2 regions of the Saezia sanguinis genome follow, and region 2 is predicted to be linked to the other one. Evidence: predicted binding sites of a transcription regulator. Region 2 holds the regulator's gene; the other holds the start of a gene.
The links. Region 2 encodes HrcA, which represses chaperone genes, less so after heat shock. Its sites were predicted from a motif close to TTAGCACTCNNNNNNNNNGAGTGCTAA; they were not measured.

Region 1: groES (co-chaperone GroES) is a predicted target of HrcA. The motif match lies at 1,732-1,758, and genes of this name have one in related genera.

The regions. Positions count from the first base shown of each region.
Region 1 is NZ_CAWUGC010000020.1:126,065-130,455, reverse strand. Features, by position in the region: gene AACY98_RS14950 (phospholipase D-like domain-containing protein) at 1-220, shown strand, start outside; gene AACY98_RS14945 (Lrp/AsnC family transcriptional regulator) at 260-724, opposite strand; gene AACY98_RS14940 (acetoacetate decarboxylase family protein) at 859-1,644, shown strand; gene groES (co-chaperone GroES) at 1,873-2,169, shown strand; gene groL (chaperonin GroEL) at 2,203-3,852, shown strand; gene AACY98_RS14925 (sugar transporter) at 4,256-4,391, shown strand, end outside.
Region 2 is NZ_CAWUGC010000015.1:4,599-8,989, forward strand. Features, by position in the region: gene AACY98_RS09555 (acyltransferase family protein) at 1-25, opposite strand, end outside; tRNA gene AACY98_RS09560 (tRNA-Ile) at 403-479, opposite strand; gene AACY98_RS09565 (SF0329 family protein) at 592-1,146, opposite strand; gene hrcA (heat-inducible transcriptional repressor HrcA) at 1,149-2,186, opposite strand; gene AACY98_RS09575 (hypothetical protein) at 2,516-3,478, shown strand; gene recJ (single-stranded-DNA-specific exonuclease RecJ) at 3,557-4,391, shown strand, end outside.

The DNA.
Region 1 (4,391 bases), on a different contig from region 2:
ACTGCAACAGGCCGGCATCGCGCTGTGTATGGACCACAGCGAATACCACATGCACCATAAGTTTGCGGTGTTTGACCGCAGAATTCTTTTGAATGGCAGTTTCAACTGGACGCTTTCGGCCAGCCGGCACAATGAGGAAAATGTGTTGACGACGGATAACCCGGTGCTGGTCAGCCAGTATTTGCAGCATTTTGAATTGCTGTGGCAGCGTTATCGCTAGTGCCAGCCTGCCAGGTGTTTTGCCGCCTGGCAGCTCTGCTCAGGCCGGGATCGGCAGCGGACTCAGGGGCTTGATCTCTTTCAATACGAACATGGTGTGCATTTCTTTGATGCCCGGCAGCCGGCGTATCACGGTCATGGCAAAGTCGGCGTAGCTGTCCATATCGGTTGCAACCACCTGAAGCAAAAAATCAGCTTCGCCGGCAATGGCGTAACAGGCGATCACATTGTCCAGGCTGTGCACGGCGTTTTCAAAGCGCAGTGCTTCGTCGTGTGAGTGGGTGTCGATCTGAATGCGGACAAACACCAAAACGCCCAGCCCAACGGCTTTGCGATCAATGACGGCTTTGTAGCCGGTAATAATGTGTTCATCCTCCAGCTTCTTGACATGCCGCCAGCAGGGCGAGGCTGACATGCCGATGCGGGTGGCCAGTTCCTGGTTGGTCAGTTTTCCTTCCATCTGCAGTGTGCGCAGTATGCGAATATCCGTTTTTTCCAGTGACATGGTTATTTATTCCCGATTTTTAGTTAATTGAAAAAGATTTTTTCTAATTATTGTTTTTTTAAAGTAAAAAAGAAATCATTTTTCTTTATATGAGGAATATATTAAGGCATTAATTTTTCTACAGGAGATTGACCATGCCGCATTTATCTGGCCTCACACCACCACTGACACCATCCGGGCGCTCTGCACTGGTGCCGCTGCCGCCATGGCATTATGCGGGCGAAGTGATTTCGTTGCGGTTTGCTGTTGATACCAAAGCCGCGCAAACTTTGCTGCCAGCCGGTTTTGGCAATGCGACAGGAACAGCGTACGGGCATTTTTGCGACTGGCAATCGACCACCGATGGCTGGGAACTGCTTGACCCTGTATATGCCCAGTACAAGGAGTTTTTTGTTTTGATTGAAGCCATTGACCAGGCCGGGAGCAAAAGGCTGTATTGCCCGTTGATCTGGGTGGATCAGGATATTTCCATGATGAGGGGGTTGTTGCAAGGCTGGCCAAAAAAACTGGGACAGGTCTGGATGACGCGTTCTTATGGCATTGACCACCCGGCTGCGGCTTACCGCAAGGCCGGGTGCAGAATGGGTGCGAGCCTGGCAGTCAAAGACCGGCGTCTGGCCGATCTGGCGCTGACGCTGACCGGTGCGCCGGGAGAACGGCTGGGTTTTCTGGCTTTGCCGACATTTGGGCTGGTGTGCGCGCCGAGCATCATTGGCACGCCGGGTTCCGGTGCGCATCAACTGGTCAGGGCCAGTGTGGCGTCAAGTATGGTCGGCGCATTTCATCAGGCGGCGGGGACATTGCGGTTTTATGAAAGCCCGCATGATGAGCTGTCATTGCTTTGCCCGCTGGGGGAGGTGTCTGCCAGTGTCGGGGCTTTTGCATTGAGTGTGACAGGCGCAGAAGCTGTTGCTGCATAGTTCAATCGTTACATGTGATGAAATATCCATTTTTATTGATGCTATTTCCCTTAACCCCCTTGAAATTTGGTGGTGAAGTCTCTATTATTAGCACTCGTTAGGGGTGAGTGCTAATAATGCCTATGCATACATCAATGCACTCACTGGTTTTTAGTTTTACAAAGCGGCAGCACATGGTCTGATATGACAAACCTGCCGCTTTATCAATCAGTTTTTTAAGGAGCTGAAATGACCCTCAAACTTCGTCCGCTGCATGACCGTGTTGTTGTCAAGCGCATTGAAAGCGAAACCAAAACCGCTTCTGGCATTGTGATTCCTGATGCTGCTACCGAGAAACCCGATCAGGGTGAAGTGCTGGCTGTAGGCCCGGGGCGCCGCGGTGAAGATGGCAAGCTGGTGGCTATGGATGTCAAGGTCGGCGACCGCGTGCTGTTTGGCAAATACAGCGGCCAGACCGTGAAGGTTGACGGCCAGGAACTGCTCGTCATGAAAGAAGACGATCTGTTTGCAGTTGTTGAAAAGTAATTGATTATTTGTACTGAATTTTAGGAGATTTACATGGCTGGAAAACAAGTCGTATTTGGCGATGACGCCCGCTCGAAGATTGTTAACGGCGTCAACATTTTGGCAAATGCCGTTAAAGTGACGCTGGGCCCCAAAGGCCGTAACGTGGTGCTGGAACGCTCCTTCGGCGCCCCGACCGTGACCAAAGACGGTGTGTCTGTGGCAAAAGAAGTTGAACTGAAAGACAAGCTGGAAAACATGGGTGCCCAGCTGGTGAAGGAAGTGGCTTCCAAGACCAATGACATCGCTGGTGACGGTACAACTACCGCTACCGTGCTGGCACAGGCCATCGTGCGTGAAGGCTTCAAATATGTGGCTGCTGGCTTCAACCCCACCGATATCAAACGCGGTATCGACAAGGCTGTAAACGCCATTGTGGAAGAAGTGAAAAAGACCGCTAAAAAAGTAACCACCAGCAAGGAAATTGCCCAGGTGGGTTCCATTTCTGCCAACGCTGATGAAACCGTCGGCAAGATCATTGCGGATGCAATGGACAAAGTGGGCAAAGAAGGCGTGATTACCGTTGAAGACGGCAAGAGCCTGGAAAACGAACTGGAAGTGGTTGAGGGTATGCAGTTTGACCGCGGCTACCTGTCACCTTACTTCATCAACAATGCAGAAAAACAGGTTGCCATTCTGGACAATCCTTACATTTTGCTGCATGACAAGAAGGTTTCCAACATCCGTGATCTGCTGCCGATTCTGGAGCAGGTAGCTAAATCCAGCCGTCCGCTGCTGATCATTGCAGAAGACGTGGATGGCGAAGCGCTGGCAACCCTGGTGGTGAACAGCATCCGTGGCATTCTGAAGACCGTGGCTGTGAAAGCCCCTGGTTTTGGGGACCGCCGTAAAGCCATGCTGGAAGACATCGCCATTCTGACCGGCGGTCAGGTGATTGCTGAAGAAGTTGGCCTGACACTGGAAAAAGTGACTCTGGCTGAACTGGGCCAGGCCAAGCGCGTTGAAATCGGCAAGGAAAACACCACCATCATCGACGGTGCTGGCCAGGCTGATGCGATTGAAGCCCGTGTGAAACAGATCCGCACACAGATCGAAGAAGCAACCTCCGACTACGACCGCGAAAAACTGCAAGAACGCGTTGCCAAACTGGCTGGTGGTGTAGCCGTGATCCGTGTGGGTGCTGCGACCGAAGTTGAAATGAAAGAGAAGAAAGCCCGCGTCGAAGATGCACTGCACGCAACCCGCGCTGCTGTGGAAGAAGGCGTTGTGGCTGGTGGTGGCGTGGTGTTCCTGCGTGCCCGCTCTGCCATTAAAGATCTCAAGGGTGACAATGCTGACCAGGATGCCGGCATCAAGATCGTGATGCGCGCTCTGGAAGAGCCGCTGCGCCAGATTGTGTTCAATGCAGGCGATGAGCCCAGCGTTGTGATCAATAAAGTGCTCGAAGGCAAAAAGAACTATGGTTACAATGCCGCCAATGGCGAATACGGTGACCTGGTTGAAATGGGTGTGTTGGACCCGGCCAAAGTGAGCCGCTCTGCTTTGCAGAACGCTGCTTCTGTGGCTGGCCTGATCCTGACCACCGATTGCCTGATTGCTGAACAGCCCAAGGAAGAAGGCGCTGCCGGCGCACCTGACATGGGTGGCATGGGCGGTATGGGTGGCATGGGCGGCATGATGTAATCAGCCCCCGGTATACCCTTCAGGTGCGGCTGTTCAGGCAGCACCTGTTGAAATGCTGAGAAAAAACCTCGAACCGGTGTTCGGGGTTTTTTCATTGGGTGGTGTAACCGGCGCAAAACAGAGCGACAATACAGTGCCGTCTGATAAACCTGCTACACGGGCCGATAAGATTACACGGGCCCATCTTGGCTGAAAACAGCCTAACAAAAGTCTATTTATGGATATTCAGAATCTACAGCTTTGCATACCCAGGATCTAGCCCAGGAACCAAGGCAAAACCCATTAATGCCTTGCGCTCGTTTTTCCTGACCTCCTGATTTCCTGTCACCTGCGTTGTGCTGTCGCGCTGCGTGCGGGGCGGAGAATGCCGGGTGTATACCGATGTAATATAGATTCGTGTTTTATGACAACCTCATCTCAATTGCCTGCGCTTAAGTCCTGGCTTCCTGTTATCAGCCTGGCGTTTGCCGCGTTTATTTTCAATACCACCGAGTTTGTGCCGGTCGGGCTGCTGACCTCTATTGCGCCGAGTTTTTCGA
Region 2 (4,391 bases):
CGTCAATTTCAGGTTTATAGATCATGGGTCAAAATTATAACGCCACGATTAGGACAAAATATATTCAGCGACAATAATTCTTCCCGGGCCCACCGCTGCCGCCAAGAGCCACTGCGGTCGCTCCTGATGCTGCACCACCAGAGCTGCCGCTAAGGTGGACAAAAAGGATTTTCAACTGCGTGACATGCGGGCTAAGGCCACGACACAGGTTGATGATATGCAGGGCATTCGCAGCGCTCAGAAGTTACGGGGGCACACAACCGAGGCCATGACTGATCATTATGTCAGGGGCACAGTTGGTGCCAAGGTGAAGCCAGTAAAATAATTGCGGAAAAATTTCCGCAAATAAAAAAGCAGTCTGATACGACTGCTGATTTATAGTTTTGATTTTATTATATTTTTTGGTGGGCCCACCTGGACTTGAACCAGGGACCAACGGATTATGAGTCCGCTGCTCTAACCAACTGAGCTATAGGCCCGATATTTTTTCTGTGATAAGGCAATCGCCTCAAAAGGTGTGATTATATACTGTAACGCAGCCAGTTGAAAATAGCAGGCGTTCACATAACGTTTGCCGTATCGGGTGTTTTTTTATTCCGGCTGTGCCGGAATATGCATTGTTTTTTGAAGCTGTTCAGCAGGCAGGTTTTTCAGGCTGGCCGGTACGTTTGTAGGAAATTCGCATTGCAGGCGAAATGCATAGAATGTTTGCAGAAACGGTGCATTGCCTATGAGCGTTTCTTTGAGTGTTTTAATCTGCTGCCTGCCAATGCGCCGGTCAAACAGGGTGAACAGCCGCACCAGCGGGTCGGCTGACTGGATATTGTCTTGCAGGCTCTGGCTGGTGTAGACCTGGTAGCTTTCTTCAAACAGGCTGGTGTGAAACTGGCCTTTTTCGTAAGCGGCCAGCATAACCGGGTTCATGCCCTGCTGTTCTGCACGTCCCCAGAGGCCGGGGTTCTCGCATTCGGTTTCCAGGTCTGAGCTATGCAGCGCTTCTTTGCCATCAATGAGAACGGCAACGCGTCCGCGCTGGTCGTGCGCCTGGCGGTAACGCGTGAGAAAGTAGCTGACACGGCCACGGGTGGCTTCGCACATCCAGTGCTGTTCCAGTTCTTTTTTGATTTTGCCCCAGCTTTTGGCCATGTTCAGGCGTCGGGGCCGTCGGGCTTGTAGCTCAGTGCATTGCTGACCAGCCGCGAGGTGATGTCGACAATCTGTATCATGCGGTCATACGCCATGCGGGTGGGGCCGATCACGCCCAGCGTACCGACAATCTGCCCGTTGACTTCATAGGGCGCGGTGACTACCGAGAGTTCTTCAAACGGTACCACATGGCTTTCGCCACCGATGAAGATGCGCACGCCTTCGGCCTTGTCGGATACGTCCAGCAGTTGCAGCCACTGGGTTTTCTGTTCAAACAGGTCAAACAGTTTGCGCAGCGATTCCAGGTCGCCGGCCAGGTCGCTGACCTGCAGCAGGTTGCGCTCGCCGGAGACCATGACCTGTTCTTCCGCCTGATTGTCGCTGCCGGTGCTGGCCTCTACCGCTGAACGCATCAGCTCAACGATTTCGCCGCGCAGCACTTCAATTTCACCGGCCAGTTGGCCGCGCACCGTGTCCAGCGCCTGTCCGGTAAAGTTGCTGTTGAGGTAGTTGGCCGCTTCGGCCAGTTCGCTCTGGTTATAGTCATTCGCGGTATGGATAATGCGGTTTTGCACATCGCCATCGGTTGCCACGATGATGACCAGAATTCGCCTGGCAGCCAGCCGCAGAAATTCAATGTGGCGAAACGCGGTGTTGTGGCGTGGCGCCATGACCACCCCGACAAAGTGCGAAAGTTCCGAGAGCATATGTGCCGCGCCAGATAACACCTGCTTGGGCTGCCCGCTGGGCAGACCGGCATTGCGCTGCACTTCGGCCACCAGGCGTTCATTGGCCGTGTGGGCGGTGAGCATGGTGTCGACAAAAATGCGGTAACCGCGCGGTGTGGGTATGCGCCCGGCCGAGGTATGCGGGCTGGTGATCAGCCCCATTTCTTCCAGATCGGCCATCACGTTGCGGATGGTCGCTGGCGAGAGTTCCAGTCCGGAGGCTTTGGAAAGCGTGCGCGACCCCACCGGCTGACCGTCTGCAATGTAACGCTCAACCAGGGTTTTCAGAAGTAGTCTCGACCGCTCATCCATAGCTGTTCATTTTAAAGGCAATAGCTGCCGTTGTCTGTTTGTCCTTGATATGTCTGCCAGTATAGCGCGCCCCGCAGGATTGTCATTTTCGCCCTGAACAGGCTGACAGGGCAGTAAGGTGGCATATAAGCCTCCTGCACGGTAAAGTCCGGTTATAAACGCTGGTTGTATGCAGGTGGTGGCTTGATGGCAGCTTATGGGCATATGGTCATGTGTTTTTAAAAGCGGTCTTTATATGGCTGCCTGCCACCTTGCCCCCAAGCATAGGGAATGCAAGCCCCCTGCCTGACCGGCGGCATTGCCTGCCGTACTTGCGCAGAGTGCCTGCCATGGCACACAATAGCGCGATGCATTTATTGATTACTCATGCCCACAGCGCCGCCGTCACGCCCAATACCGATGCGCTGGCCGCACATCTGAAGCTGCCCAACTTGCAGCAACTGCTCGCACGCCTGAATGACAGGGGGCTGGACAAAAGCGATCCGTACAGCCTGAACATGCCGCACGAACGTGTGCTGGCAAATGTGATGGGGCTTTCCTGCGATGATGGCCGCTTTCCCGGCGCCAGCCTGCACATGGCAGCCCAGGGGCTGGATGTCACCGGCCGCTGCTGGGCAGAGATTACGCCTGTGCATTGGACAGTGGGGCTGGACCAGATCAGCATGGGGGTGCCGGAGAATTTGCGCCTGAGCGACGATGAATCGCATGCCTTGTTTGATGCAGTGCAACCGCTGTTGTCCGCGCAGGGCTGGCAGTTGCAGTGGGGAACGGCATTGCGCTGGTATGCCACACATGAACTGCTGCAACAACTGGCTACTGCCAGCATTGACCGCGCCATCGGGCAGGACGTGGACGACTGGTTGCCCGATGACTCTGAGCCAGCCAAAGAACTGCGCCGCCTGCAAAACGAGGTACAAATGCTGCTGTACCGCCTGGCGGTGAACCGGCAGCGGCGCGACAACGGAGAGCCGGATGTCAACAGCATCTGGCTTTCCGGCTGCGGCATACTGCCTGCACAGGCAAGCCTGCCGCAGGATCTGGTCATGGATGACCGCCTGCGCCTGCCCTCACTGCAAGGCGACGGTCCGGCATGGCTGCAAACCTGGCAAACGCTGGATGCCGGCCCCATTGCCACGCTGCTGGAGGCTTACCGCAGCGGTCAGACGGTGCAACTGACTTTATCGGGCAGTTGCGGTTTTTGGCAGTGGCAGGGACAAAAGAGCCTGTGGGGCGGCATTCAGAAATGGTTTCACCAGCCACCGGAGCCGGTACAGATTCTGGCAGCGCTTTAACGCGCTGATTCAACGCCTTGCATATGGACCATTGCAGGGCAAAAGCCGCCGCCGCATCATCCGATTACAATGGCGTTCATGCATTTAATTCCGCGCGACATCCCTCCCCGTACCCAGTGGCAACTTGAGCAGGCCGGCATACACCCGCTGCTGGCGCGCCTGTATGCGGCACGCGGCGTCAGCAGCATCGACGAGGTGGATGCCAGCCTGAAACGGCTGCTGCCACCCGATACGCTGGAAGGCACGCATGAAGCGGCTTTGCTGCTGGCCGACGCGCTGGAGCAGCAGCACAAACTGTGCATTGTGGCAGACTACGATTGTGACGGTGCTACCGCCTGCAGCGTGGCTTTGCGCGGACTGGCCATGCTGGGTTTTGCGCGTGAACAGCTCAGCTACCTGGTGCCGGACCGCGTTGTGGACGGCTACGGGCTGACCGCGGCCATTGCAGACCGTGTCAAAGCCACCGGTGCCGGGCTGCTGGTTACGGTGGATAACGGCATTGCCAGCCTGGAAGGCGTGGCACATGCGCGCCAACTGGGTTTGCAGGTGCTGGTTACCGACCACCATCTGCCCGCGCTGGTTGATGGGCAGGTGAAACTGCCTGAAGCCGATGTCATCGTCAACCCCAATGCGCCGCAATGCAGCTTTAGCAGCAAGGCGATGGCCGGTGTGGGCGTGATGTTTTATGTGCTGCTGGCGCTGCGGGCCGAACTGCGCGCACGCGGCCGTTTTGACGCGCAGACACAGCCGCGGCTGGACAAACTGCTTGACCTGGTGGCGCTGGGTACCGTGGCCGATGTGGTACGGCTCGACGCCAACAACCGCCGCCTGGTGGCGCAGGGGCTGGAGCGCATGCGCAAAGGCCAGATGCAGCCCGGCGTGGCCGCGTTGTTCCAGGTGGCGCGTCGCAACC